DNA from 2 places in the Priestia sp. 40 genome. Region 1 is predicted to be linked to the other one. Evidence: riboswitches for the same ligand, from Rfam matches in the RefSeq annotation. Region 1 holds a riboswitch; the other holds the start of a gene.
The links. Region 1 has a riboswitch for cobalamin ahead of ACO1DI_RS19375 (ABC transporter substrate-binding protein). Riboswitches for the same ligand answer to the same signal wherever they lie in the genome.
Positions count from the first base shown of each region.

Region 2: it holds a riboswitch for cobalamin, as region 1 does, so the genes downstream of both, ACO1DI_RS18075 (sodium:proton antiporter) here and ACO1DI_RS19375 (ABC transporter substrate-binding protein) in region 1, are expected to answer to the same signal.

Region 1 covers NZ_JBMPZA010000016.1:175,926-191,575, reverse strand. Annotated here, with positions in the region: gene ACO1DI_RS19390 (class I SAM-dependent methyltransferase) at 45-824, shown strand; gene ACO1DI_RS19385 (YpjP family protein) at 1,205-1,807, shown strand; gene ACO1DI_RS19380 (thioredoxin family protein) at 1,996-2,310, shown strand; cobalamin riboswitch at 2,401-2,533, shown strand; gene ACO1DI_RS19375 (ABC transporter substrate-binding protein) at 2,792-3,751, shown strand; gene ACO1DI_RS19370 (adenosylcobinamide amidohydrolase) at 3,840-4,448, shown strand; gene cbiB (adenosylcobinamide-phosphate synthase CbiB) at 4,453-5,439, shown strand; gene cobD (threonine-phosphate decarboxylase CobD) at 5,414-6,493, shown strand; gene ACO1DI_RS19355 (bifunctional adenosylcobinamide kinase/adenosylcobinamide-phosphate guanylyltransferase) at 6,490-7,050, shown strand; gene cobS (adenosylcobinamide-GDP ribazoletransferase) at 7,047-7,820, shown strand; gene ACO1DI_RS19345 (histidine phosphatase family protein) at 7,778-8,392, shown strand; gene ACO1DI_RS19340 (bifunctional adenosylcobinamide kinase/adenosylcobinamide-phosphate guanylyltransferase) at 8,344-8,769, shown strand; gene ACO1DI_RS19335 (cob(I)yrinic acid a,c-diamide adenosyltransferase) at 8,766-9,335, shown strand; gene rarD (EamA family transporter RarD) at 9,472-10,398, shown strand; gene ACO1DI_RS19325 (MerR family transcriptional regulator) at 10,490-10,816, opposite strand; gene ACO1DI_RS19320 (hypothetical protein) at 11,114-11,272, shown strand; gene ACO1DI_RS19315 (CobW family GTP-binding protein) at 11,306-12,226, opposite strand; gene panE (2-dehydropantoate 2-reductase) at 12,478-13,407, shown strand; gene ACO1DI_RS19305 (GIY-YIG nuclease family protein) at 13,407-14,207, shown strand; gene ACO1DI_RS19300 (hypothetical protein) at 14,258-14,569, opposite strand; gene ACO1DI_RS19295 (5'-3' exonuclease) at 14,813-15,650, shown strand, end outside.
Region 2 covers NZ_JBMPZA010000015.1:614,457-630,106, reverse strand. Annotated here, with positions in the region: gene ACO1DI_RS18105 (response regulator transcription factor) at 36-761, opposite strand; gene ACO1DI_RS18100 (DUF418 domain-containing protein) at 932-2,146, shown strand; gene ACO1DI_RS18095 (ABC transporter permease) at 2,182-2,865, shown strand; gene ACO1DI_RS18090 (ABC transporter ATP-binding protein) at 2,867-3,799, shown strand; gene ACO1DI_RS18085 (undecaprenyl-diphosphatase) at 3,946-4,539, shown strand; gene ACO1DI_RS18080 (organic hydroperoxide resistance protein) at 4,692-5,111, shown strand; cobalamin riboswitch at 5,217-5,399, shown strand; gene ACO1DI_RS18075 (sodium:proton antiporter) at 5,533-6,330, shown strand; gene ACO1DI_RS18070 (M20 family metallopeptidase) at 6,560-7,723, shown strand; gene ACO1DI_RS18065 (DoxX family protein) at 7,736-8,212, opposite strand; gene ACO1DI_RS18060 (type 1 glutamine amidotransferase domain-containing protein) at 8,518-9,042, shown strand; gene ACO1DI_RS18055 (DinB family protein) at 9,676-10,164, shown strand; gene ACO1DI_RS18050 (lipase family protein) at 10,189-10,941, opposite strand; gene ACO1DI_RS18045 (alanine/glycine:cation symporter family protein) at 11,198-12,652, shown strand; gene ACO1DI_RS18040 (aromatic acid exporter family protein) at 12,685-13,740, opposite strand; gene ACO1DI_RS18035 (M20 family metallopeptidase) at 13,884-15,050, shown strand; gene ACO1DI_RS18030 (ferritin-like domain-containing protein) at 15,105-15,560, opposite strand.

The DNA of each region.
Region 1 (15,650 bases):
TTCTTTATGTAAATAGCCAAACAGTGTAGGGGGGAGTTATGAAAGTGATTGTTACGACTGCTGGTCGAACAAATGAACAGATGATTGTAAAAGCCAAGCAGGTAGCCGCTGATTTAAGTATACCTTTTGTAACAAGAGAGAAGAAATCTGTCGCAGATCTTCAAAATCTTGAAGCTGCAGACGTGCTGGTTGTCGGTAAAAATAGAGTAGAATTGCACGTCCAAAATGAAGAAGAACCTATTTTTTTTCATCCAAATTCCGCTATGTTTAGAGTGAAGAGATGGCTGCGCGGAGAACGTGATCCGTTTATTGAAGCTGCTAGTTTGGAAAACGGAATGAGCGTGCTTGACTGTACACTTGGTCTTGCGTCGGATAGTATGATGGCGAGCGCAGCGGTAGGGAAAAGTGGAAAAGTTGTCGGACTAGAAGGCAACCGCTATGTAGCTTATTTAGTCAAACAAGGACTTTTAAATTGGGAAAGTGACGTACAAGAGTTGAATGATGCAATGAAGCGTATAAACGTGGTTCATCAAAATTTTGAATCGTTTTTGGCGTGTTGTGAAGATAATTCTTTTGATGTTGTCTACTTTGACCCTATGTTTCAAGAGCAAATTGATGGATCGAATGGAATTAACGGTATTAAAGCAATAGCACTGTATACCGCGCTGACACCAATGGCTATACAAGAAGCAAAAAGAGTAGCCAAACAAAAGGTCGTGCTCAAAGATCATTGGAAAAGCAGTCGTTTTGAAGAACACGGATTTACCGTGCAAAAACGAAAAACATCAAAATTTCATTACGGGACAATTGATATACAAAAATAAACAAAAAAGTAAAATGGATAACGTTCATTGAAAAGACTTCCAAAACCTTTTAGGAATTAAAAAGTTTTGGAAGTTTTTTTTATGAATTTCATCTAAAGTTCATAAAAGTATGATATATTTTTGAACATAAAAATACTTTTGTGTTTAAGCATCCAGCAAAAAAGGAATATCTTGTATAGGTTTCCGCTCGGTGTGACAACCTCAAACAGAAGAAGGAAGGTGCTAACTAAAAAGTCTTCGAATGCCCGTAGACAGCATAAATGAATAAGCAAATATAGGTAAAAAATTAATAAGTATGTTACAATACCTAGTGAGTTATGATAATGAATTTTACGATATGAAAAGACCATATGGGAAAAGATGAGAAAGGAAAGATACGAATGCCTAGATGGATAAAAAGAATGCTAGTTGTATTTATTACAGTATTTACATTTGGGCTTGTCACTCCACCAGAATATTTATACGTTGATGATGCAAAAGCGGACAAGCAACATAAAGCAGGGTATGTAAGAGAAACAACTCCTGTCACAGCTGTTATAGAAGATATTCATTTGCCATATGAAGAACCAAAATATGAAGACGTTTCATCATTTGTTACGTATGCAATGGAATCAGCTGAAAAACAGTCAGTGGAAAAATTCGGAACAAAAATTGGGCCTGTCATTGAAGATGAATTTCGTCAAGCAGTGTTACCTAAAATTGAAGAAGTGCTGACCGACATTGGCACTGAACGTGAACAGTCAATTCAGAATCTCGAGATAAGCGAGCACCCTGCTGCTGGCTACGGTGAAAAGATTTTCCATGTATATGACCGGGAAACCGGTCAGGACTTAATACGATTTCATGTACGGCGCGAAAATCCTCCAAAAGATGGATACTGGTTTAATTTTCACTATCATGCAGCTGCAGATAATTTTCAAAAGCATTATGATTTAGGGAAAATTTATTGGAACCGAAACATGCCGCCTAAATGGTTTAGCTGATAATAGACACAACATTCTACGATTTCGAAATGTTAGCTTTTTTAAGCTAGCATTTTTTTACGTCTAAAACCGTTATGGTCTAAATAAGCTGAAACATTAGCACAACGATAAAAAAATCGTTTATAATGAAGTCAGACTTCTTACCATAGAATAGTGAGAAGGAACGAATAGATGCCGGAGGTAACACAATGAAACAATTTACGGAAGAAAAACAATTTCGCGAACAAATTAAGAACGAAACACTAAGCGTTGGGATTTTTACGACAACGTGGTGTCCTGATTGCAAACGTTTGGATATGTTCATTGATGAAATCGTTGACGAAAATACAGATAAAGCATGGTTTAAAATTGACAAGGATGAGTTTGAAGAACTTTCTGCTGAAAACAATGTAATGGGTATTCCGTCTCTTCTTGTATATAAAAACGGTGAAAAAATTGCGCACCTGCACAGTGCAAATGCTAAAACGCCTGAAGCGGTCCGTGAATTTTTAGCAACTCTTTAATTCCCTAAGCTGCGAGAGCATTCTCGCAGCTTTTTTTATGAGAATGGCTATTTCCATTTTTCGATGAGTGGGGTATACTAGGACAAGTGAATAATCGTAAAGCAATAAGGTCTCAATTTAAAGATTGAGTGAAAAGGGAAGTCTGGTGAAAAACCAGCGCGGTCCCGCCACTGTAAGCGCTTTGTGCGTAAGTCAGGAGACCTGCCTTATTGTTAGCTGTGAAACCTTCGAGGAAGGGTGAAGCAGGGTAATGAACATACATATCAAGTATAGTGAACGGATTCTTTTCCTGCTTATCTTGACGTTACCTGCTTTGCTTTCAATTGAAAGTAAAGCTTTTTTATTTTGAAGCTGCCGGCGAGCAGTATACATAGTCAAAGCGGAAAAACGGGATAGCGCTGCTTTTTGCATGATCATTTGCTTTTTCTTTAACGTGGAGGTTTCGTATTCACAATGAACAATATATAGGGGGAGTATTTAAATGAAAAAATGGCTTTCGTATTCCATTATTGCACTGTTAGTCATCGTACTTGCTGCATGCGGTGCAGGCAGCCAAAGCAACAGTGATAAAAAAACGAAGCAAGATACAGCACAAACGTCACAAGCTGCGTTTCCAGTAAAGGTAAAAGACGCACGTGATAAAGAAATTACGTTGAAAAAACAGCCTAAGAAAATTGTTTCATTAATGCCAAGTAATACGGAGATTGTATATGCCCTTGGCCTTGAAAAAGAATTAGTCGGTGTCACAAGCAACGATGATTATCCTAAAAGCGTAAAGAAAAAAGCGCAGGTGGGAGATATGAACGTTAATGCAGAAAAAGTTATCGCTTTAAATCCTGATTTAGTCCTGGCACACGCTTCAAGTATGGGCGTTTCGGATGAAGTATTTAAACAAATTGAAAGTGCGGGTATTCCGGTATTTGTTGTAAAAGATTCAACAACGTTTGATACGGTTTATGATTCTATTACGCAAATCGGTAAATTAACGGGTAAAACAAAAGAAGCTAATCAAACAATTAAAGACATGAAAGAAAAAGTAGTTTCAATTGAGAAAAAAGCAAAAACGATTTCAAAAGAAGATCGTAAAAAAGTATGGATAGAGGTATCAGGAGCTCCTGAGGTTTATACAACAGGAAAAGGTACGTTCATGAACGAAATGCTTACTATGATCGGTGCTGATAACGTAGCTGCTAGTGAAAAGGGTTGGGTTAAGTTTTCTGAAGAGCAAGTTGTTAAGCTAAACCCTGACGTTATTATCGCAACGTATGATGCAGACAAAAATGAGATTATGAAGCGTCCCGCTTGGAGCAGCATGACTGCTGTAAAAGAGGGTAACATCGAGAAGGTTGATCAAAACAAAATCAACCGCTTAGGACCTCGTATTGTAGATGGCTTAGAGGACTTAGCAAAAGCAGTATACCCTGAGGTGTACAATAAATAAAAAGAGGGACCATATTCCAGTTCGAATTGAAAAGGGGATTGGTCCCTTTTCACATCTTAAAATTGAAGAACGGCCTGAGCTTTTAATCATGAAAACCGAGACGTCTTATAAAACATACAGCTCAGGCGTTTTAGGAACAGGCATCACGGAAACGGACACCTTTTACAATCGATTTGTTCATAAAGACTATTATTCAGATACTCCTTCTTTAGAGTATGAGCAATATTTGATGAAAGAAAATGTTCGCCATGAGCAAATCGTAGGGTTGATGACAGCCGTTTGGTTAAAAGAAAGAGCAATTTACTGTTATGAAGGCTACGGAGTAAGAGTAGCTTCCGTGATAACGGCTGGCGTAGGAAACGCAGTGGATATTACAGCTGACGAAGCTGTCCCGTTCTATTCCTCTCCCGGTACAATTAATATGTTTTTTTTCGTGGAAGGCACGCTTACGGATGCTGCGTTTTTACAGCTTTTTATTGCGGCTACAGAAGCCAAAACAAAAACGCTGTCACAGCTGGGTGTCATAGATCCAGCTACAAAGACGATTGCTACGGGAACATCTACAGACAGCATCTCAGTTGCAGCGTCTCAGCAAGGACCATTATATGAATATGCAGGCTCTATGACCGCTTTAGGTCAAGCGGTAGCCAAGCTGGTAAAAATAAGCTTAGAGCAGGCACTTAAGGGAAAGAGGTGAAGAAATGAGTATTACGCAAGCGATAATTGCACACCTGACGGCCATGACGATTGCTTTACTCATTGACCGAATCATAGGCGACCCAGAAAATTGGCCGCATCCCGTTCGCTGGTTTGGCAAGTGGATTTATTGGATGGATTCCAGATTAAATAAAGGTGCAAGAAAACGATTCAAAGGATTGCTTCTTGTGATAAGTATGGTGGTGCTCGCAGGAGTTGTTCCTTTCTTATTTCTCCATGCTTTGTACGGAGTTCATTTTATACTAGGTGTTTTAGTAGAGGGCGTAATAATTGCAACTACCATATCCACTCGTTCCTTAAGCGAAGCTGCTTATAAGGTGCAAAAGCCGCTTCAGCTAGGAGATATGGAGAAAGCTAGATATGAAGTAAGCATGATTGTGGGACGAGATACAGATCGTTTGTCAGAAGGAGAAATTGCCAGAGCGACGGTAGAGACCGTGGCTGAAAATACAAGTGATGGTATTACAGCTCCGCTTTTTTATGCATTTATAGGAGGAGGAGCCCTAGCCTTTTTTTACCGAGCTATTAACACATGTGATTCGATGGTTGGGTACAAAAATGACCGCTACTTTCTGTTCGGCTATTTTAGTGCAAAAACTGATGACGTATTAAACTATATTCCGAGTCGGTTAACTGCAGTGGTGATGACCGCTGTCAATGTAGCAAAAAGCCAATATTCTCTTTGGCATGTAACGAGTTTGATTAAGCGCGATGCTAAAAAGCATCCAAGTCCAAATAGCGGATACGGGGAAAGCGCAGTGGCTGCTCTTTTAGGTATTCAACTCGGCGGGCTTAATACATATAAAGGCATAGAATCTAATCGTGCAAAAATGGGTGAACCACTCATTCCCCTGCAAGCCGGTCATATTGAACAAGCTGTTTTCATTATGAAAAGGACGGTCTATGCTACGTGGTTATTATATCTTTTGTTAGGAGGAATTATTAGTGCTATTACCTACACATGGAGCTAATCCTCATGTCTTTTTAAAAGCAATAGGGGCAGAGAATTTGTCGCATCTAAAAGACTTTAGCGTGAACACAAATCCTTTAGGGGCTCCCCTTGTGCTTCACGAAAAGTGGAACGAATTCAAGGATGCAGCGTTTAGTTATCCTGATCCTCAAGTAATAGAGCTAAAAAATAAACTTGCAGCTCACCATTGTGTTTCAGCTGCTCAAGTGCTGCCTACAAATGGCGCTGCTGAAGCGTTTTTCCTTATTGCTTCTTTATTTTCAGAAGAGAAAGCAGGGATTGTACAGCCGACTTTCGTTGAATACGAACAGGCAAGTAAAGCTTATGGATGTGAAGTGACGTACGTTCCTTTGGTTGAAGAAAGTGGCTGGAGCTGGGATATAGAATTGGTTATGAGTATTCTACCGGACATAAAAGTACTGTGGATTTGTCACCCGAATAATCCAACGGGCGTTATGTATAATCATGAGGAGTGGATGAAAGTAGTAAAAGCTGCTGCTCATCATGGTACATACTTAATGATTGATGAGGCATTTATTGATTTTGTCGAACATCAGCCTTCATTTGATTCTCTTATTCTGGATTATGAACATATCATTATTGTGCGTTCGATGACAAAGATGTTTAATATTGCCGGGCTTCGGCTTGGCTATATCTTGGCAAATGAAAAAGTCATCAGCGAGATGTCTAAAAAGCAGCCTCCTTGGAGTGTAAATGGATTGTCGCAGCAAGTAGGGATGATATGTGTAGATGAAAAAGACTTTGTGAAAAACACCGTACATTATATTAAACAAGAACGAAAACGGATCTTGAGTCAACTCAAGGAATGGGGGCTTTTGGTTTCTCCTTCTCAAACAAACTATTATCTTTGCAGCGTTCCGTCTCCTATTAAAACGCGTGAATGGCTTGGCTATTTAGCAAGCCACGGTGTGGTAGCCCGACATACTGAAAACTTCCCATTTTTAAATGGACGCTATATCCGTTTGGCTGTGAAAACGAAAGAAGAAAATGACTATTTACTTAAAGTAATCAAACAAGGACTCGATGAAATATGATCATCTTTATTAGCGGAGGCGTTCGAAGCGGAAAATCACGTGCAGCGGAGAATATGGTTCAAACTTTTTGTACAAAGCGCGCTGTTTATATTGCCACAAGCCGGCAAACAGATAATGAAATGAAAAAACGCATTCAGCTTCACCAAAAAGAACGCCAGGCAGCGAATACGTCTTGGGTAACGATCGAACAGTCTGTAGATTTACAACAAATTCTTCCAAATCTTCAAAGTGATGATGCTGTACTTTTGGATTGTGTCACGAACTGGCTTGCCAATGAGCTTTTTTTAACAGAAAAAAGGTGGCAAACAAAAGAAGGCAAACAAGAGGTTTTTCATCATATGATAAAAGCGCTCGATAAGCTGTTTGCGCAGTCTCAGACGGTCGTGCTAGTATCTAATGAACTGTTTGAAGCGGGTGTGTTAGAGGAGCCAACATATAGCTATATGCATATGTTGGGGAAATTACATCAGTATATTGTAGAAAAAGCAGATGTGGCTATTTGTGTAGAAGCGGGACTTTCCCGTTTTAAAAAAGGAAAGGAATGTGTAAGCAAATGAAAGAATGGATAGCCATACTACGAATCTCTCTTCAGTTTTTTACGATCTTACCACTGGCTAAAACCGTTCAATGGACTGAAAAAAGGACAGCACGCTCACTTTTTGTGCTGCCTTGGATTGGCATATTACTAGGTTTAATGTTTTATAGCTTTTTACAGCTGCTTCACTATTCACCTATCACTGCTATTGTTAGCAGTATTTTAGTTTTGCTTTTGCCGCTTGTCTTAACGGGTGGTCTTCATGTAGACGGGTGGATGGATGTAAGTGATGCGTATTTTTCCCATCAGTCAAAGGAAAAGAAACTGCAGATTTTAAGCGATCCGCACGTTGGGTCTTTTGCTATTCTTTCTCTTATTGTTCTGCTTCTGCTGCGCTTTAGTGCAATCTATGAATTAACGTCTCTGTCTTCTTTATCGGTTTGGGCATGTATAACCGTCTTTACACTTCCAAGAATCGGAGCCGCTTTCTTAGTGATGAGAGATAAGCCCGCTAAAGATACGGGGCTTGCTGCTTATTTTCAAAAAGGAGTCACCAAACGGTCTATTTATGCATTTATCGTCATGAGCCTATTCTTAGTTGCTATTTTCGCTGTTTTTATGGACAATAAATTCATTATTCTTTTCTTTGCCGGTTTTTTGTGGCTGTGGATACGGTTTTATCGTTCGCAGTTTGGTGGCGTAACAGGAGATGTTATAGGGGCAACCATTGAAGGAGGAGAAACGTTTTTATGGATAATTCTTTGGTTATCACATGTATTCGTCACGGCATGACGCTTGAAAATCAACAGAAAAAATATATAGGGTGGAGTGATCCGCCTTTAAGTATAGAAGGGAAAAATGAATTAAAAGAGCTTTTTCTAGAGCCTCAGCTCGTGATTTCCAGTGACTTAAAAAGAGCGCTAGAAACAAGTTCAGTTGTTTTTCCTAAATCTCAGGTGGTTAAAAGTAAAAATTGGCGTGAGCTGCATTTTGGAGATTGGGAAGAGAAGACGTATGAAGATTTAAAAAACATACGGGCATATAGAAATTGGATTGACCACTGGACAGAACATACGCCTCCGAATGGTGAAAGCTTCTCATGCTTTTCAAACCGAATTTGGGAAGCTTGGGAAGAAGCAATCGATTTGGCGGCCAGTCAGCAATTGCATCACATTGCTATTGTTTCACACGGCGGACCACTGCGTTTACTTGCATCCCATTTTAAACAGACAGCGTCACTTTGGGATGTTTCTTTTTCTTACGGAGAAGGTTTTTCAGTAACGTGTACATACAAACAGGCAAAGGAGAGAAGAGCATGCATTTCGTATTCGGCGGTGCATTTACCGGCAAAAGAAAATGGGTGAAGCAGCATTATGCCAGTGAGTCGATAAAATGGCATTGTTTGTATGAAGACGCTGTTTTGCCAGCGTTTGAGTTCGAAGAAAGTTACATCGTGCTAGAAGGATTTGAGCACTATGTTAAGGAATTAGTACATAGCGAGCTGGAGTCTCCGCACCTTGTTGTTAAAAAGTTAATACAGAAGTGGAGAGACAGCGGTGTATGGGAACAGTTAATAGTGATTGGAACTGAAGTCGGCAAAGGGATTGTTCCTTTAGATCCAACAGAGCGGCAGTGGAGAGATGAATGCGGGTATGCGTATCAGCATTTAGCGGCACATGCCAAGAAAGTAGATCACATTTGGTACGGAATTGCTAATCGATTGAAGGAGGAAGTACAATGAACATTTACACAAAAACAGGGGATAAAGGGCAAACAAGCTTAATTGGAGGAAGAGTAAATAAAGATGATATTAGAGTGGAAGCATACGGTACGATTGATGAGCTAAATGGCTTTGTAGGTCAAGCGATTTATCAGCTGGATGACACCACACTAAAAGATGTAAAAGAAGAGCTAGTTACGATTCAACATGAGCTTTTTGACTGCGGAAGTGATTTAGCATTTGCAAAAGATGATCATCCGTACAAAGTAACAAATGACATGATATCAGTACTTGAAAAGCGCATTGATGTCTATATGTCAGAAGCCCCGGCCATTGAGCGTTTTATTTTACCTGGAGGCACGCCTGCAGCGACAACGCTTCATATTTGCCGGACGATTACACGCCGTGCAGAACGGCTTGTTGTTGGCGTGCAGCGTGAGCATAAAATTAATGTGGCGGTGCTTCAGTATTTAAATCGTTTATCCGATTATTTCTTTGCTGCGGCTCGAATTGCTAACGCGCGAGAAAATGTACAAGACGTAGAGTATATTCGCAGTGCCAAAGTATTTAAACAACCTAAAAAATAACGTATAAAAAACGGTCGAGCTAAAAGCGATCGTTTTTTTTTATGAGCTATTTCGATAGGCAAAATAAAGCTATAAAAAAGAGGTAAATGCATCTATAATGATAAGAGACAGAGAGATAAAGAAAAGAGGTTGAGAAATGAATCAAGATTCTAAACGAGCAGGTATTGTTTATACAGCCAGCGCTTACGTTATGTGGGGGCTTTTTCCGCTTTACTGGAAGCTTCTTGGCGAGGTGAATGCGAATGAAATACTCGCTCACCGCGTTATATGGTCATTTGTTTTTATGCTTTTACTTTTGCTTGTGACAAAGCAAATGAGTTCTTTAAAGAAGACGCTTGGTTTATTATTTCGTAATACGAAACAAGCGGTCATTTTATTTGTGGCATCAGTGCTGATCAGCATCAACTGGTTCGTTTACATTTGGGCGGTTAACCATAATCATATTATTGAAACAAGTTTAGGTTACTACATCAATCCGCTCGTTAGTATTTTGCTTGGTATAGTCGTTTTAAAAGAGAAGCTTAATTTTTGGCAGGGTGCTTCTGTTGGATTGGCTGCTATAGGTGTTATCGTTATGACAGTTACATACGGACATATCCCATGGGTATCATTAAGCTTAGCGTTTAGCTTTGGTTTGTACGGTCTTGTAAAAAAGACTATTCAATTAGAAGCAAAAGTAGGATTAACGATTGAAACGATGATGGTTGCACCTATTGCAGTTATTTATTTTATTTTTCTTTTAGTGAAAGGATCTTCAAGTTTTTCCCTTCAGTCGCTTGATGTGAGTTCTCTTTTAATTGGAGGCGGTATTGCTACAGCTATGCCACTATTGTATTTCGCTAAAGGGGCCCCACTTATTCCGCTATCGATGGTCGGTTTTTTACAGTACATTGCTCCTACCATGACGCTTTTATTAGGGGTATTCGTGTATCACGAACCGTTTTCTAGCGTGGAGATGATTGCCTTTTTGTTCATTTGGGGCGGATCGGTGATGTTCATTTTATCTAAAACTAAGTTCATGAGCTCTCATCAGCCGAAATTCTTTAAAGGGCGTTCAGCTTAACGGACAAAAAAGCGGATATCTTTAGATATGCGCTTTTTTGTCTGCTGTAAAGAAATAAAAACGGAGACGGAAAAGTCACCGTATGTATACTTTATAGCTTCCGCTTGAAATGAGCGTTCAACTGACCTTGAAGCATTTGGTTTTTTACTTCTTTCATTTTTCTCGCTTCATCTTTTTTAGCCAGTTCTGTGCGTATTTCACTCGTTTGAACTCCTTCTTCTATACGATCGGCAATATCCATTAATCGTTCGACGTCTGAAAATGAATATTTTCGGATACCCGTATTGGTTCGGTCCGGAAAGAGCAGGCTTCTTTTCTCATAGTAGCGAATTTGCCTTTCTGATAAACCGGTTAATTCTTTTACAATCCCAATAGACATGACTTTTTTATCTCGATATGACGCTTCATTCGTAGACAATCTCCCTCACCCCTGAGTACGTAGTAGTATGTTATTATTATAAAGGAAAAAAATACAAAAATTTATAACATGTAATACATTCTAACATATATATGTTATATTTTTGAATTACTATGTGAGAAAAAGTGACATAAATAATGAAATAGGGAAAAGAGTCCTATAAACTAATGATTAACTCGATCCCAAGTGGTTAACCATACAGGATAAAGCCTTGTGGTTAATCACTTGCTTTCAAAATGATGAATAGAAAATAAATGTGAGAATATACATAAATTCTAAAAGGGAAGGGCGTTTTACATGGCGGTGCAACAATTGAAAAAAGAAGAGATTATTGAGCTGGCAAAAGAAATTATTGAACTCGATTTGAAAAGAGATGAAAAATTTGAAGAATTGACAGAGTTAGCCGGGAATCGTGCATATGAAATTTTGCGCAGAGTACAAAATGCCTGTTTATGAGTAATAAAAAAAATCCCGCCTAGAGCGGGATTTTTAATGAGATTGCTGTTCAAGATTAAATAATTCTTGTTTCATCTTAGCGTGATCGAGGTTTTCCCCTATAAAGACAAGAGTGGTGGGCAGCTTCATCATTTCTTTCATATATAGAGGCATGCCGTATGAATATTGAAACGAATACGTATCGTTCGAATGAGTAAAGCGCATATAACCTTTAATGCGATAAATGGTATCTGGCATTTGGCGCAGCCAATTTTCAAATAATTCAAGATCCACTTTTTTTGTAAACTCATATACAAATGTTTTCAAATGAAGATGATCTTCAACATGAGCCTTATGGTGCGGCTGTTTTTGAGACAGCTGAGCTTTTTGAATTACATCAAGCTTCACGCGGGAAAATGTCGTTAATAATGTCCTGGCACTAGCGTTAATGGATTGAATCTCAAAAAGCAGGGAAGACTTTTCTGACTCAGACAGCATGTCCGTTTTATTTAATAAAATTACATCCCCATGTTTTACTTGTTCTTGAAGAAGTTTTTGAAGTTGAATGCTTAAGGAACCACGTTCTTTCCATCTTGTTGCGTCCAGTGTGGTGATAATACTTTTAATCGTAACTTGATGCGCAAAAAGAGGAGACATACAAGCATCTAATACTTCAATCGGATGGGCAACTCCCGTTGTTTCTATATAGATAGCATCCAATGTGTTCTCCTGTAAAAGTGAATGAAGCTGCGTTTCAAATTGACCTTGAATCGTACAGCATACGCAGCCGTTTAGCAATTCTTTTAACGGCGTGTCTTCTTCTACTTCATTTGAGTCAATCGAAACTTGGCCAAGCTCATTCATCACAACAGCAATATTGCGATTACGATCTTTTTCTTGCTGAAGCAGCTGTTTAAGCAACGTTGTTTTTCCGCTGCCTAAAAATCCAGATAAAATGTAGATTTCTGTTTTCATTTCAGTCTCTCCTATGTAAATAACATTGTTTAAATCGGAATTTTTCCGATTGCGGGTTGGTAAATAGTATATCCAAGAGGGTATAAATGTCTAAACGTAAATTTTTATGCTTTTTTGTATTCATTATAACAACTTTAAAAGCGCTATGGCTATCTTTTGTAGAAAACTCAAAATACAATGAAATAAGAATATTATAAAATTTCAAACTAGCTGTGCTACAATAAAAGAAAAAGAAAAGGGGAGCAAAAGTTATGCGAATATTAGTTTTAGGCGCAGGCGGCGTTGGCGGTTATTTTGGAGGCAGGCTTGTGGAAAAAGGGGAAGATGTTACTTTCCTTGTCAGAGAGCGCAGAAAAAAAGAGCTGGAACAAAACGGACTTGTGATTAAAAGTGCACACGGTGACTTCACTTCACCTGTACAAGCTATTACAAAATCTGAGGTGAAAGGACCTTATGATGTTATTTTGTTCACAACGAAGGCTTATCATCTTACACAAGCAATTGAAGATGTTCGTCCTTTTGTAGGGAATCAGACCGTTGTAATACCTTTGTTAAACGGTATGGCTCACGTCGCTCCATTGCAGGAAGCTTTTGGGGAAGAGAAAGTCATTGGAGGGCTGTGCTTTATTGAAACTACTTTAAACCAAGATGGAGATGTCGTCCAGACGAGTCCTGCTCACAGACTTGTATTTGGTGAATTTAAGCAGAAGGACACAGAACGATTACAACTGATTGAGCAAGCGTTCAGTGGTACAAAGGCTTCGTTTGTGAAAAGTTCATATATTGAACAGGATATGTGGCATAAGTATTTGTTTATTACGGTTATGTCAGGCATGACTACTCTTATGCGTGCCCCTGTTGGCCCAGTTTTAGCAGCAAAAGGCGGGCGTCAATTTGTGCAAGAACTTTTTAAAGAAGTGGAAAATATTATGATGGCCTACGATGCACCATTAGCTGAAGGAATTATTGAACAGCATATGAATACGATGGACAAAATGACGTATGACATGAAGTCATCGATGCAGCGTGACATGGAAAAAAGCTCTCAAATTGAAGGAGACCACCTTCAAGGATATTTGCTGAAGTTAGCTGAAAAATCGTCTATACACGTACCGCTTCTTCAAACTGTACATACGCATCTAAAAGTATATGAAGAAATGTTAAAAGGTTATAAAAAATAATGACAGCAAAAATTGATTTAGCAGTCATGCAGGTACTGCAAAAGCTGCTAAGTACAGCAGAAATGGGACAATTGCCTTCCGCTCCTGGCATTTATTTTTTCTTTGATAAACCCGGCAGACTTTTGTATATCGGAACCACGACGGGCTCTCTATCAGAAAGAGTAAGAGCTCACGTTGCAGGAAAAGGTGTTAGCAACACAAAAAAATTTCATAAAGAAATTTATGCTGTTGGATATATTGAAGTTCATGGATTAAAAAAAGAATTAGATATGTTGAGAACGATGCTTGTAAATGGTTATTTTCCAAAATACAATAAACAAGATGTAAAAAGAAAAAATGAATACGACATTTACACCGTTCACGGCAGAGTCCTCAGGGATACAGAAGTTGATAAGAAAAAAGTCTCCAAGCGAAAAACGGTGCTAAAGCCAACGTTAAAAGAGATAGAGATTCGCCAAGAAAACAGCGATATTACATATGCACGAGTCGCAAATATGAATGCTGAAGATCGAGTGAAAAAATTGTGGTCTTGTCAAGAAGCAGGAGCGCAGCTGCATCTTCCGGAGTCGAAAGTGTTAGCAATAAGTGACCGGCTCTTAAAAGAGCAGTATACATTTCAGCGAGATATGAAAAAGAATATGATGTTTACGATGCGGGATTTAGTTGTTATTCAAGTGTTGTTAAATTTAAATCCGACTCATGATTTGAAAAAGAGAGAAATAAAGGAAGCCATCAGTTTAGTGCGTAAATTTGGCATAGAAGAAGCTCTTCGCATCTCTGAAAAATTACTCAAAACGTAATAAAATCCATGATCATTGTGATCATGGATTTTATCATTTATCATTCACATTTAAGCTAATTCGTCAATAACTTTTGGTAGAGCCATAATGGAAATAACGCAAAGTGAACTGACAACTTGATGCATTTCAAAAATGGCAATGATGAATAACATCAGTGATATATATAATTGAAGGCCTTTTAATCCCCACGGCTTGCGATCGAAAAAAAAGTCGCTAAGTACAAATACAAAGAAAATGAGCGAACTGAACAAAATAATCATGGATGTAGACATGGAACGATCATAAGCAATGATAAATAACAAAGCGAGAAGCGACACAACAGATATAACTTTTAATGTTTTAATCATCGTGTTTTTATTCACTTTTTTCACCTTCATTTGTAGGATTGATCTTTCATCCTCATTTTATAGGATAGTCAAAAGTTCTAAAAGTCAAACGAATAAATCATAACAACAATTTAACATCTTTATACTACATTTACATTGAGAGAAAAAAATGGGCGGGTTTTGAGCTTTGTGCACTTCATTGACGCGTGCAAAGAACAAGTGCTATAGTATGTTTGCTCTAAAAGCTAAAGGAGCAAAGTTTTCAAAGGACGTGACTATGTGAACGAAACACTATTAGTAATTGATGGATTTAATTTATTAAGCCGCTGTTATTTTGCTACTTCTTATGGAAGAGATGAAGCAGCGTTGACAAGAAACAGTAAGGGCCAATTTACGAATGCCCTGAGAGTAACGATTCAAAAAATGCATGCATTGATTCACCAATATGAGCCAAGCCATATTTTCGTCGCTTGGGATGTTAAGCGTGAGGATACAAAACGTAAAGATACATACGCATTATATAAGCAAACAAGAGCAGAGCTGCCTGAGCCGCTGATTCAGCAGTACGAAACGTTAAAGCAATTTTTTGACACAGTAGGCATTTATCAAATGTCATTGTCTTCTTATGAGGCAGACGATTTAATTGGAGCACTTGCAAGCAAGTGGAGTAAAGAAAAGCAAAGTCCAGGGTACATCTATAGCAACGACCGAGACTTGCTTCAGCTCCTAGATCAACATATTTCGCAAATTATTGCCAAAAAGCAGGTTGGTGATCTTGTATATGGCTTTAAGCACTTTCAAGAAGAATACAATATTCACCCTCGTCAATGGGTGGACGTAAAAGCATTGCTTGGTGATAAATCTGACAATATTCCGGGCGTTCCTGGTGTAGGAGAAAAAGCCGCACTGCCTCTTATTCAACAATATGGCTCTATCCATGAAATTTATGCACAAATTGAACAATTAGATCCAGCTTTTAATCGTTACAAAAAAAAGCTGGCCGAAGGAAAAGAACTAGGTATGCTTAGTCGTGAACTTGCTGAGATTATTATAGACATTCAAGAAATCAGTATGTTAAGTTGGGAAGAATTAACATTTATGTATGATTATGAACGAT
Region 2 (15,650 bases), on a different contig from region 1:
CGAAAAATGAAAGGTCAACCTTCTTTTAATTGATTTCATAGTGCTTTTCCATTCACTAATTTATATCCAAGCCCTCGTACCGTAACTAAGTGTTGTGGACTGCTAGGGTTATCTTCGATTCTTTCTCTAATTCTTCGAATATGAACGGTTACCGTATTGTCGTCTACGAACTGGTTATATCCCCAAACGGCTTCAAGCAGCTGTGATTTAGAAAGAACCACGTTCATGTTTTTACAAAAATGAAGTAGCAGCAAAAATACTTGTGCGGGGCAAGCAAGCGTTTGACCATCTACAATGAGCTCTCCAGCGGATTCATCTACGATAAAACGATCAAACTCATAGCGATTTGAAGGCTGTGATTCCATTTTTACAGGACTTCTTTCCGTCAGCGCTTGTTTTCTGCGCAGTCGTGCTTTAATTCGTGCCGCAACCTCTAAAGGATTAAATGGCTTGGTTACGTAGTCGTCTCCGCCCATGGCGAAACCCGTTAACACATCCAAGTCAGATACTTTGGCTGTTATGAACAGGATATATGCGTTTGAGAGCTCACGAATTTTAGGACAAATATCAAATCCGCTTTTATCGGGAAGCATGACGTCCAACAAAATAATATCAATCGTTTTATTATGTAAAACATCTAGCGCTTCTTGAGCGGTGTGAGCTTTATAGATTTGGTTGAAGCCTTCTTTTTTTAATACTGTCTCCAGCATTTTGACAATAGCAATTTCATCATCAACTAGCAATATAGATGCATCTTCCAATATAAATCACCTCTGTTTCATTTCATACGTATTCGATTTTAGCATAAGAACATTACGAAAAGATTAACAAAATTGGAAAATGTTAAAGAAAAGATAATCTCCCGTTTATTTTCTTGAAACCTTCATTTCATATACTAAATATACAGACACATAGTAAAGGAGTTAAAAGGATGAGTAATGATGTTAGGCGGGTTAAAGTAATTGATAGTATGAGAGGATTCAGCTTGTTTGGTATTTTACTAGCGAATATGCTGATTTTTCAATATGGTATTTACGGAAAGGATATGATTCATCTCTTCTCGCTATCACCAAGTGATTCAGCAGCCTATATCTTTTTAAAAGTCGCGGTAGAAGAAAGTTTTATGCCAATCTTTACTTTTTTATTCGGTTATTCAATGGTGAAGATGAAAGAAAGCTTAGAAAGAAGGCAGTTAGGAGTAAAAAGGCATTTCTTTCGCCGCTTTTTTCTGCTTCTAGGGTTTGGCCTACTGCATGGAGTACTTTTATGGGAAGGAGATATTCTTACGTTTTACGGAATGATGGGGATATTTTTATTAGTTTTCTTTTTAAACCGTAAAGCTAAAACGCTGTTGGTATGGGCATCGATTTTACTAGTTCTTACGGGAGCAGCTGGTTACGGTTCATTAAACGATAATATGTATCTTCTTAGTGATAAACAAACGCTTACCACATACGTAAAAGATACGATTCATGTTTATGGAAGTGGAACTTATGAACAAATTAAAGACCACCGCAACAACGTTGATCCGATGAATATAGCAGGATATAAATTTGCTTTTGCCTTCTTGTTTACACCATTTATAATGGGTGCTTTATTTTTGTTTGGCATGTACGCAGGGAAGAAAAAGTGGTTTTACGACGTTTCAGCTAATCAAAAACAGTATGGCCGTTGGGCGGCCGTGTTGATTCCGCTTAGCTTATTGTTAAAAGGAACTATGTACGTATGGCCAGATGCTAATTGGGCTGGTTCTACACATATGTTAGGTGGGAGTCTCTTATCTCTTGGTTATATTGCAGGATTTGCTTGGGTATATGCGAAATGCGAGAGGTCATTTTTGATGAAGACTTTTGAAAGCGTAGGCAGGATATCGCTTAGTAATTATTTAATGCAAACGGTTATATGCACGACGATTTTTTACGGTTATGGATTAGGTTATTTCGGAAAGCTCGGCATGATAGCAGGGATTTTTGTCTGCATCGGTATATACGGAATTCAGCTGATCGGCAGTTATATGTACGTGCAAAAATTCCAAACTGGACCGGTGGAAAAGCTGCTGCGCATATGGACAAATTTTTCTTGGAACGGAAAGCCCAAAGAGAAAAAAGCTTTACCGGAGGAAATAAATCATCCTTTTGTTGGATGATAGCAGTCAAACTTATTTACGAGGAGATTTTCGAAATGTGGGCCATTAGTGTGAAAGAGTTTCAAAGCTTATTTAAAAGTGTTAAATCAATTATCGTTATTTTAATCGTATGCGGTGCTTCCTATGGAATAGCCCATCTAGTTAGTCAACTTGGAGGTCAACTGACGAGCGCACAGATTCGAGATGGAGCCAACGGGGGGATTTTGGTGATGCTTCTCGGGTTCGGACCTTTGTTTATTTCAAGTCTTTCTCATAATGTTATTAATCAAGAAATTAAAACAAGAACAGCCAGGTTTTTAGTTACCAAAACATCAAGAGAGCGTATTGTACTAGGGAAATTCTTAGGAATTTGTTGTTTCTGGCTTGTTTGTATCTCTATTTCTTTTCTACTGATTGGGTTTATTTCGCATCATTTTTCTTTTTATATATTTTTAGAGTGCCTGCTATTCACCGTTTGTATCATTTCATTTGTTTTAATGCTTTCAGCTTTAATACCAAGTCCAACTCATACTATGTTTTTATCAATTATTTTATCGTTTGTTCTACCGGTACTGAGTGGATGGAGCATATTTTCATCAAAAGCGTACATTGCATGGTTTAAGTATGTGACACCCTACTACTATTTAAAGTTGGAGAAAGGGTATTTAACGGTTCTTCTTATTTTTGCAGCACTCTGTTTATGTACGGCACTTTGGAGTTTTAAAAGGAGAGAAGTATAATATGTATGCTATTGAAACAAGTAAATTAACTAAAAAGTGTGGATCTAAAACAATTGTTAATAGTATTAATTTGCAAGTCCCACAAGGAGAAATTTACGGATTTTTAGGGAGGAACGGAGCAGGGAAGTCTACATTTATTAATATGCTTACCGGCGTTTCATTCCCTTCAGCAGGAGAATTTACGCTGCTGGGACAGAGTGATATTGATTTAGAGCTTCAGAAGAAAATAGGTGTGCTTCCTGACTATGCTACCTTTTATGATGAGATGACGGCACTCAATCATTTGCGCTATTTTTTAAAGATAAACGGACATCGTTTTTCTAAAGAACACTGTAGTAATGTACTGAAGAAAGTAGGATTAGAAGGACATGACCATCAGAAAGTTGGAAAGTTTTCATTTGGAATGAAAAAGAAGTTAGGAATTGCTCAAGCGATTGTAACAGACCCAGATCTTATCTTTTTAGATGAACCAACTTCTGGAGTAGATATTGAATCTGCTCTCCACATTCATGAATTAATAAGAGAACTTCAAAATCAGGGCAAGACAATTTTTATGACGTCTCATAATTTAAATGAAGTTGAGAAGATTTGTACACGTGTAGCGATTATGAAAAATGGTGTTATTTTAGTAGAAGGGACAATGGAAGAACTGCGTTTTCAATACCAAGCGAAAAAAACGGTGATGATTAAACATGATCCTTACCCAAGCAGTCATAAAGAATATATTCAACAGTTTTTCCGTACGGTGAGTCCGGACGTGGAATACCATCACACGTACACAAAAGTGATGCTTCAAAAAGAGAGAAATATCCCTCTGATTATTCGCGAATTGATTCAATGCGGCATCGATATTTATCAAATTCACGTAGAAGAGCCTTCTTTAGAAGAAATCTTTTTGCAAAAAAACATCGTGGATCATTCGCAGGTAAGTTAATGGGCAAAAATCTGTTGGCTTACCACTCAGCCTGACTACGTTATTTATAAATACCAGTTAGGAAGCTTCTGACAAAAACATGTTCATTTTCTTCAGAAACTGATAAGATAGCTAATGACATTTAAAAATAAGAAAGGATTTCGATTATGTTATCAGCTATTAATTCAGTAGACTATACCATTTTCCATGCGGTGAATCAGTACGCCTCGCATGTGAAGTTTGTAGATTCGCTGATGGTATTCTTTGCAGATTATGCCCAGTATGTACTTATTGTTTTACTCGGCTTGTTTTTACTTATTAATAAAAACGGCAGCCGTGTTGTAGCATTCCAAGCTTTATGTGCTTGTGCCACAGGAGTCATTATCAATAAAGTGATTAGTTTATTTGCTTATCGAGATCGTCCATTTATCTCTCACCACGTGAATCAGCTTATTGATCACGCCGCGAATTCTTCATTTCCAAGCGATCATGCTACGTCTGCATTAGTTATCACTTTTACCATTTGGCTACATTTCAAACGTTCAGGGCGCATGTGGGTTGTAATGGGTGCACTCATTGCATTTTCACGCGTATGGGTTGGCGTTCACTATCCATTCGATGTGTTAACAGGAGCTATTCTAGGCTGCGTGCTCGCGTTGTTTATTCATTATGTTATTTTTAATACCAAAATTATGAGAGCTATTACCAATCTGTCTATTTTTCGAAAATCAGCTTATGACGGGCAGTCTCAATATTATTAAGAAAAAGCCGCAAATACGCGGCTTTTTTTATTGGGAAATTTTTAATGCATTTAATACTTGTTTTTTAAAATTAAATTTTGTACAATTAAATTACAGAAACGATAAATAAAAAACTTTTAATAAAATTACTAAAAAAGAGGAGAGATTTATACATGAAAGCTTTATATGAAACAACAGTCGTTAACACAGGTGGAAGAACAGGAGAAGTTCATTCTTTAGATAATATCTTTAATTTAGATGTTGCAACACCTCCAGCACTTGGTGGAGAAGCAACAACAGCAACAAACCCAGAGCAGCTATTTGCAGCTGGATACAGTGCTTGTTTCAACAGTGCGTTAGAATTTATGTTGAAAAAACATAACGTAGAAATCAAAAGCAGTGAAGTAAAAGCTACTGTTCAGCTGCTTCCAGATAAAGCTGATCAAGGAGTAAAAATTGCTGTAGCGCTTGAAGCTCATATCGAAGGCTTAGATTTAGAAACAGCGAAAAAATATGTAGACCTAGCTCACTCATACTGCCCGTATTCAAAAGCAATCAGCGGTAACGTAGACGTAACGGTAGAAGTAATTTAATTGCTTTAAAAAGCCCTGCTAAGCATGTAAAGCTTAGCAGGGCTTTTTTATTTGAATTTTCTCTATTCATTTGTAAGCGGTACTAGTATAATGAGGAAGAAAATGAATCATTCGCACAGTTTAGGTGCTCTTACATAGCGTAAGAGGTAACAGGGAATCGAGTGCAAATCTCGAGCGGTCCAGCCACTGTAAGCAGGGAGTTTTCTATCTTATCGTCACTCAAAACGGGGAAGGCGGTAGAAAATGATGATCTCAAGCCAGGAGACCTACCTATTCTGTACACTTGACTCTTCTAGGAAAGAGGCGGTGTATCAAGGTACGCAGTGAGCAATTGCTGTTTATTTTCATATGCCGACACATCCTCAATTTCTATAGAATTGAGGCTTTTTTATGTTTTATTTTAAAAAAAGGAGTGTAGGAAATGGAAGGTTTATCAGTTTTTTTACTTGTCTTTTTATTAGGAATCAGGCACGGATTGGATGCAGATCACTTAGCTTTTATTGATGGCCAGACCCGATATAATTGGCGAATGGGGAGCCGTTTTGCCCCGTGGGTCGGCACGCTGTTTTCACTAGGTCACGGAGGAATGGTGGCCGTCACGGCCGGGGTGCTTGGCGTGGTGATGAAGAATTTTACGTTTCCATCGTATTTCGATCATTTTGCATCCTGGGTATCCATTATCTCCCTCTTTCTAATCGGGACATTAAACACATATCATTTGCTTCGAACCAAAAATAAAGAGGAAGAGTTTGAGCTGAGCGGGTTAAAAGGGAAGTTTATTCCGAAAATCGCAAAAGGAACAACGAATCCTTTTTTAATTATTCTTGTAGGAGCGTTGTTCGCTTTAGCAGCCGAAACGGTCAGTCAAACGGCCGTGTGGTCTCTAGCTGTAGGGAACGCAGGCAAGTATACGCCGCTTTTATTAGGACTAGTATTTATGTTTGGTATGATGCTGACAGATACAATCGATTCACTGATTGTACATAAAATGGTGAATGAATCGAGTAAGTTTGGGCGATCTGCTTCCCGCTTGATGGGCTGGGTTATTGTTGTCCTCGCGTATGGTGTGTCACTCTATTTAGCATTCACTTTCTTTAACCCATGGGCCGAAGTAAACTTTGAAATGGTTGGCGTTATTCTGTTTATTTTTTTAGTGTCTATGTTTGTTTTTGTGAGTGTGAAGTCAAAAGGGAAAAATATTAAAATAAATGTCAATTAGTCAAACGAAAGCTTTAATCTGTTGAAGATTGAAGCTTTTTTGTATGAATTTGTTGAAGTTTATGGCTATTTTCGGTCTGTTATGAATAAGTTAAAGTATTATCTGTATTTAAATGATGGAAAATTGTCTGAAAACCATTATAATTAAGGATAATTTAAGGTCGTTATGTGAAACGTAGAACATAGTTATACGTACGATAAATAAAAGCATTTAATGCAAGCAGCAGGGGTTGTTTGGAGGAGGAATTGATTTGAGTCAGGTAATGGTAGAACAAAGTGTATTTAGTTATTTAAAAGAACACGAACAAGAGATGCTTGAAGATTTAGTTGGATTTGTGAAAAAAGAATCACCGTCCTACAGTAAAGAGTTAGTAGATCAGTGTGGAATGTATTTAACGGAGCTGTTTCAAAAGCGTTTAGGGGTAGGGTACGAAATTATAGAAGAAAAAGAAGTAGGAAACCATTTGAAATTTACGATTGGAGAAGGAGAAAAGCAGCTTTTAATTATCGGTCACTTTGACACGGTATGGGAAAAGGGAAGGCTGAGTCTAAGAACAGAGGGAAACAAGCTGTACGGTCCGGGAATTTTAGACATGAAAGGCGGCATTGTGCAATCTATATGGGCGATTAAAGCGATTCAAGAGCTTGGCTTATCGCTCGATAAAAAAATTGTGTTTTTCTGCAATTCGGATGAAGAGATTGGGTCAATTTCTTCTAAAAAATACATTGAAGAAGAAGCACAAAGAAGTGAAGCAGTGCTAGTAGCGGAACCGGCTGTGGCGGGTTCAGGTGCGTTAAAAACGTCGCGCAAAGGAGCGGGAATTTTCACCGTAAAAGTATGGGGACGAGCAGCACACGCGGGTAATCACCACAAAGAAGGAATCAATGCGATTGAAGAGCTTGCGCGCCAAGTGATTTTCTTGCAGGGCTTAACAGATTATGAAAAAGGTACAACGGTGAACGTTGGAACATTTACAGGAGGCAGCGGTACAAATGTAGTGCCGGAATATGCAGAAGCACACGTAGATTTACGTGTTTCTACAGAAGAAGAAGCGAAACGTATGACGGATATTATTTTGAACTTAACACCCATCTTAAAAGGGATAAAGCTCGAAGTAACGGGAGGCATGAACCGTCCTCCGATGGTGAAGTCTAAACAAACGGAAGAGTTATTTGAATGCGCTCAGTCAATTGCGGCCAAACTGGGTATGAAATTAGAAGAAGCGGCTGTTGGCGGCGGAAGTGATGGCAATTTTACAGCGGCCATTGGTGTTCCCACGTTGGATGGATTAGGAGCATGCGGAAAAGGAATACATGCGGAATATGAACATATTCAAATTGATACGTTGTCCGAGCGCTCTTCTTTATTTGCGAATTTACTGCTTCAAATATAAAAAAAGCCCGCCTCAAACGGCGGGACTAACCTGAAAGCTTATATTGGGAGAGTATAAGCTTTCTTTTTTATTTACTGCTTTCTTCTTGAAGAGAAAAAGCAGTTTCTTCTTTTTAAATACCACTTTATCAAGAGCAAGGAACTGGCTTCCTGCAAGAAATAGGTGAGCAGACATTGCAATTAAAGCGATATCAAACTCAAATCCGCCAACAAATCCGCTTTTAAGCTTGGCTGTGAAAATAGCGCCGAGCATTACTGCTATAAATAAAGCACCTATGACTCTTGTTGCTAAACCAAGGATAATAAGAATACCACCTACAAGTTCAATTGTTGCAACAATATATGCCATGAAACCAGGGATTCCTAAGCTATCGAAGAACCCTACTGTATTTTCAATCCCGCCTTGCCATTTTTGAAAGCCGTGTACTAAAAATGTAAAACCTAATACTAAACGAATAATAAGTGAACCAATTTCGACGTTTTTATTCACTTTACTTCCTCCTTTAAGTGTATTTGAAAAACACTACATTATGTAGTGTGAAAGCCCGAAAAAAGAAATGTAGTAATTAAATCAGAAAGTCTTTCTTATTTGGATAATTTTACAACATTATGAACATCACACTACACATTGTAGTGTGATGTTTGTCCCCAGTCAAGTGAAAATATAAAATTAGACCATTTGGCATACAAAAGTTTTCGGAAGAGCACTTGAAAAATCCTTTAATTATGTACAAGTTAGTCCCTTATTTTCAATCTTATTCTCCAACATGCTATACTGATGGCGGAGGTGTTACGATGCGTTTAGAAAATAAAAGAGTTATTGCGCTTGTTAGTGCAGACTTTGAAGATCTAGAACTATGGTATCCAGTGATGCGTCTTCGAGAAGAAGGAGCAGAAGTACATTTAGTTGGAGAAAAAGCAAACGAAACGTACGTGGGGAAATACGGTGTTCCAGCCGTATCAGACTATGCTTTTAAAGATGTTGATCCAGCTGAATATGACGCTATTTTAGTACCTGGAGGCTGGGCGCCGGATAAACTGCGCCGCTACCCTGAAGTAATTGAAATGGTTCGTCATATGGATGAACAGCAAAAGCCAATCGGTCAAATCTGCCATGCAGGATGGGTATTAATCTCTGCAAAAATCTTAGATGGCCGAAACGTAACAAGTACGCCAGGAATCAAAGATGATATGGAAAATGCGGGAGCTATTTGGCATGATGAAGCAGTCGTAATCGACGGCCACATCATTTCAAGCCGCCGTCCGCCAGACCTTCCTCCTTATGCAAAAGCATTTGCTGATGTACTAGCAGAGCAATAAGAAAAAGCCGAAACCAGTGTGGTTTCGGCTTTTTTTGTAAGATCCGCTAAAAAAGAAATGATAAAGTAAATAAAAAATAATCATTAAAAAAGCGAGCAGATGCATCTGCTCGCTTTTGTTCGTGTTTCTTATCAGTAACTTGCTTTTTGCAAGTGTAAAAACAAAATGATTACTTTCTTTATAAAATCCATGATTACGGTTTTTGTATGTTTCGTTGTTGTTAGGGCACAATTAGCATTGATTGTGCTTGCATGGATTTCATCCATTGCCGCGGTTTGTTTTTCCACATGATCGATTAACCTAAACGACGCAAGCCCTACCTCTCTTGCATCCTTACGGCTCCGAAGCCGATCCAGTGTGAATAAGTTTTGTTCAAAGACATGTGTCGAATGCCAGTATTTTTACCTTGCATTGTACGATACATCCTCTCAAGTTACTTTCACTATGTCTAGCTCTTAAAGAAAAGCCAGAAATCTAAATATAACACCCTGGTTAACCAATGTCAAATAGAAAATATGATTTTTTCACGTGAAACAATTTCAGTTAAAACAAGGTTAAGTAAAGGGATATCTTTTTTATATGGAAGAGTTTTTTGGTAGGATAAGTTAGAGGAATCCTGGAGGAGGATGAAAAATGAACAAAAATGAACAGTTTCGAAATGATGTATTGAACAGTGTAGAATCATTAACATACGAACAATTAAATCAGCAGGCAGCATCTAATACATGGAGCGTTATGCAAGTATTAGAACATTTATATTTGATGGAGCGCATGATTGTTTCACGTGTAAAGGATCAGTTAGAAAACGGTGTAGATCAGCCCACTGAAGATAAGCCGTTTCATTTAGCGGTAGACCGTTCGCGAAAAGTAGATGCACCGGCTCAAGTTACGCCTTCTAATGAAAAGCAGACATTAGAAGAAATGAAGAGTAAGCTGGCAGAATCAAGAGAGGCTTTAGCAGAGTTAGAAGAAACAGCAAGTGAAGATAAGCTAAAGCAAAAATCATTTCCACACCCTGTATTTGGGTTAATGGATTTAAAGCAATGGATTGACTTTATTGGTTATCACGAAAAGCGTCATCAAGAACAAATAGAAGAAATCAAAGCAGCAATCGGTGCATAAAAAAACAGGCATTCCGCCTGTTTTTTATTTTTGGACCAAAATAGGATAATCCGACATCATCCAAATGCCAACACTGTACGTTTGGGGATTATGGTTCCCTACGGTAGAACCTGTTTGAATGGTAAATGAGAGTTGAAGAGGGTCTTGATCGTAATAAATTGTTTGCTTGGTGGAAGGGGAATAGAGTCGCTTCGGAGGGATTTTAGGAACCGTATCCGTCGTGTTAACAAAGCAGCGGCTATTTGAAACAAGATTTGTGTATGTTTGAACGAATTGAGGATCACCTACTCGAGGAGCTCCGTAGTTGTACATTGTAACCTCTGGAAAAGATGCGTTTGTGGCGACATCTAAGGCATGAAGAGCAGCGAGTGCACCACCTAGGCTATGCCCCGTTATATAAAGTGGCTTTGGGGTAAGGGACTGATACGTTTCAAAAATTTCATCACGGCATGATTCGTAAACGGCTAAAAAACCTTCGTGGACGAGACCGGCTTGTTGATTGTATGGATAAGGGCGCTGCTTAATGCGAGCATCAGCAATCCAATCTGCCTCAGATTGAGTTCCTCGAAAGGCAATTACGATAGAGTCATCAGATTCTAAAATAAAACCAAACCATTCTTGAACCCCTACGGCAGAAGCTTTAAACGATTTAATAAGCCGGTAGCCTTCAGGTACATCAAATGTGCCTCCCTGTGCGTATTGCTTATAAGCTAAGACGCACGCATAAAGAAGGTCTAGAGCTAAAGGACGATAAAATAAAGGCTCTATTCTCATCATTGTTTTTCACACCTTCTAATAGAAAATAACTCCTATAGCCTATGTGTTCCTGATAAGAAAGGTGCAGATATCTCTCTTTTGAAAGCGAGAATTAAGGAATGTAAACGGTTCATTGTTGGATGTTTTTGAGGATTTTATAAGTTTTTTTGTGTATTTTAACTAAAAAAAAGTTTTAATTTAGAGTTTTATTGTTAAAATTTATAATTTAACTTATAATTTAAAATAGTCTGAATTAAAAAAATAAGGGGGTTATCGTTTGGAGCAATTTGTAACGAGTTTGAATAATGTGCTATGGAGCACACCTGTTATTTATGGGTGTCTTGCGATCGGCCTGTTTTTCTCAATTTTAACGAGGTTTTTGCAGGTAAGACACTTAAAAGACATGGTTATGCTTATGTTTCAGGGTAAAAGCTCAGAAGCAGGAGTTTCTTCCTTCCAAGCCCTGTCTTTAGCGCTGTCGGGACGAGTCGGAACAGGAAACATTGCTGGAGTGGCAACAGCTATCGCTTTTGGAGGTCCAGGAGCTGTATTTTGGATGTGGGCAGTTGCTTTTATTGGTGCTTCTAGTGCATTCATCGAATCAACACTTGCTCAAATTTATAAAGTTAAACAAGATGGCCAATATCGAGGTGGTCCAGCGTACTATATTGAAAAAGGAACAGGTATGAAATGGTATGGCATTTTATTTGCTATTGCAGCACTTGTTGCGATGAGTATCCTAATGCCGGGCGTTCAGTCTAACTCCATCGCGCTTGGCATCGACAACGCATTTGGCGTTAGTCCAACGGTTACAGCAGTAGGATTAGTTATTATTCTTGCTTTTATTATCTTTGGAGGCGTTAAGCGTATTGCAGGGGTGGCACAATTCGTTGTACCTTTTATGGCACTTGGGTATATTATTTTAGCTCTTATCATTATTGCCATGAACATTTCCGAGTTGCCGGGAGTTATCGCTCTTATTTTTAAAAGTGCTTTTGCATTAGATTCTGCTTTTGGAGGAATTGTTGGTTTAGCTGTTTCTTGGGGAGTGAAGCGGGGCATTTATTCAAATGAAGCAGGACAAGGAACAGGGGCGCACGCAGCAGCTGCAGCAGAAGTTTCGCATCCGGCGAAACAAGGACTTGTACAAGCTTTTTCGGTTTATATTGACACCCTGTTCGTTTGTTCAGCAACGGCTTTTATGATTTTATTCACAGGCATGTACAATACGGAAGGACCAGGCGGTTCATTTATTATTTCGAATTTACCGGGTGTAGAAGCAGGACCTGGATTTACACAAGCTGCTATTGAAACAGTGTTACCTGGATTTGGGGCTGGTTTCGTGGCAGTTGCTCTATTTTTCTTCGCATTTACAACGATTATGGCTTATTATTACATCGCCGAAACAAATATTGCTTATCTAACTCGCGGAAAGAACGGAAAGTGGGCTATGTTTGCATTAAAGCTTGTCCTTCTAGGAGCTACGTTCTACGGGTCAGTTAAACAAGCATCACTAGCTTGGGCGCTAGGTGATGTGGGGCTTGGTATCATGGTATGGCTAAATTTAATTGCTATCTTAATTTTAGCTAAGCCTGCGTTAGTTGCATTAAAAGACTATGAAACTCAGAAAAAACAGGGGCTAGACCCTGTTTTTGATCCTGTTAAGCTAGGAATTAAAAATGCAGACTATTGGGAGAAAGAATATAAGAAAGATGAGTCACAAGTTTCGTAAACAAAAAAATCCTCACGTATGTGAGGATTTTTTTATGAAGAAAGTGAGACAGATGAGTTATTTAAGTTATATCGATCCTTCAAACAATGAATACGGTGTAGTTCTTCAAGCAGGTGATGAATGGCAAGCAGTTCGTACAGCATTGTTGTTTCTGTTGAAAAAGGCTGATCTACTGTATTTTCTTCGTGTTTATGTGCCCAAAACCTTTGTTTTAAAGTTAAAATAAGCGTTTGATGCTGAAAAGAGCTTTTATATTGTTCATTTTGTAAGACGTTATGAAAGGAAGTGAAAGTATCCCATATCACTTGATGTTCTGCACTTTGCAGCTGATGAGCAGGCAAATAAATTAAATTACCAATATGATAGACAAGCTGCCTCATAAGAGAAAGTTTCTTATATTCATAGTGGAACTTTCTCATAGCTGTACGAGTGAAATGATGAAACTTCCATTCTTTTCGCTGATACTCACAAAGTGTCTCAATTTTTTCAATTTCAGCAGAAAGCAGTTGGAATTGAAGTTTTGTTTGTTTATGACAAGCGTGTACTTGAGAAAGTTCAACTCCTCTTTGCTGTAGGACGCTGCTCATTTGTTTTGAGAGATTTTGAATTTTCCTCGTAATAATCGGTGTATAATTAGGAGGAAGAACGATGATATTTACAAGTGAAGAAATAAGCAGTCCAATACTGGTGGTCGCTAGGCGAATTAAAAGCGATATAAAGTAATGGTCGTGCACAATCGTCAGCATAGCCACTCCTGTTAGCGTGGCAACGAGTGTTCCTGCATGCAAACGCAATTTAGAACAGGATATAATAGTAGAAACGGCAACAAGCATGTAGGTAAGCGGCGTCACGCCGAGAAGAAATGTATAAAGCATGGCAAAAGCAGCTCCGATTGCTGAAGCAGGAAAGCGTATAAACGCTTTTTTAATAGAATCGGCAGCGGTTGGTTCAATCGTAACAATAGCTGTAATAACAGCCAGCATATAAGGCCAGCCAATCGACTGACAAATGAGCGCAGTTAAAAAAACGGCAATGCCTGTTTTAATAATACGACCGCCTAAAAAATTAAATTTTTTTACGTTAATCATTATGCATACCTTCTTTAAAACAGTTAGTAGTTTAATTATAAGGCATATTAAGGTGATAGGAAAACACGTCTTAAAAACTAGCTTTTAAAAAACGAATAAATATACTATAATTTGTTTAAATATTTAAAAGAGGAGTACAACTAATGAAACAATTGATAAATGAAACAATTAATAAATTACAGGATACATTTTACGATGTAAGCAAATATATTGGGCAAAACCCTGAGCTTGGTCACGAAGAATTCAAAGCGTGTAAAGCATTAACGGATATTTTAAAAGAACAAGGGTTCACAGTTGAAATTGGTACATGTGACTTGCCAACTGCTTTTACTGCTGTTTATGACAGTCAAAAGCCAGGTCCATCGATTGGGTTTATGGCTGAGTACGATGCTTTGCCGGATCTTGGACATGCATGCGGACATAACTTAATCGGAACTATGTCCATTGCAGCTGGTATTGGTCTTAGTAAAGCAGTTGCAGAAACAGGCGGTAAAGTATACGTATACGGAACGCCTGCAGAGGAAACACGAGGCGGTAAAGTAACGATGGCCGAGCAAGGCATTTTTAATCATTTAGACGTAGCTATGATGGTACATCCTTATTACTGCCACCAAAAAAGTGGGCGTTCTCTTGCGATGGATGCCATTCAGTTTGAGTTCTTCGGAAAATCCGCGCACGCAGCTGCTGCTCCTCATGAAGGAATCAACGCGTTAGACGGCGTATTACAAACGTTCAACAGCATTAATGCGCTTCGCCAGCATGTGAAGCCGGATGTCCGTATTCATGGAGTCATTACAGAGGGTGGCAAGGCTGCCAACGTTGTACCGGATTATGCAGTAGCACAATTTTATGTCCGGGCTTCAACTCGTGCATATGTAGATGAAGTAACAGATAAGGTGAAGGCATGTGCACATGGTGCTGCTTTAGCTACGGGAACAAAATTAAAAATCTCAAACTATGAGTTTTCTTATGATGATATGCGAACGAATCAAACATTATCCGATGTCTATACAAATAATCTCATCTCATTAGGCGTGAGCGAACAAAGCATTACAGAAGACCAAGGCGATCATGGATCTTTAGATATGGGGAATGTAAGTCAGGTTGTTCCGGCTATTCATCCGTATATTCAAATTTGTGATGATTATTTTGTTTGTCATACGCACGAATTTAGAGAAGCAGCTTTAAGTGAGCAAGGAAGAGAAGCAATGATACTCGGGGCACAAACAATGGCATTAACAGGGTATGACGTATTAACAAATCAAACGTTGCTCCAAAAAATCAAAGAAGAATTTAATGCTACAAAGTAAGAGATAATAATAAAACCATACTAAATAATACGCTTGCGACTGCAAGCGTATTATTTAGTATGAGAAGTGGGACTGAATGGTTCGAAAAATTTGACCGTGGCGCTGTTCATCGTTCGCAGCTCGAACAATGCGGCTTTGAATTCGAGCATTTGTGATTTTTCTAGCGATTGATTGATAAAATGGAACGGTTTCTACTTCATCTTTAATGGATTCAGAGACCCCTTCTTGAAAAGTATTTGGCAATTTTATGTTTAATGAAATCTGTGGGTAGCTGCCTGATAAATCATAATAGGCTTTAGAAAACCAGTCAAAGTGTTTAATTTCATCCTGCCGAATACCTAATATAGCTTGTTGAAACTGATTATTAGGAGCCAGCTCTGCTAAGCGTGTATAGTAGTGAATAGCGGAAAACTCATCGTTTACAGCTTTGTTTATATCTCTTAAAAGCTGTTGGTCTAGTCTTGTATCATCTTCCCAATATTCTTCATGCCGGGAGTAAAATTCATGCATATGGATATACCTCCTCACCGTTTTGTTCTCTTGTTGTCACCATCATCGTATGTATAGACAAGAAAAGGCGTACATTAAAAGAAAAAAGTT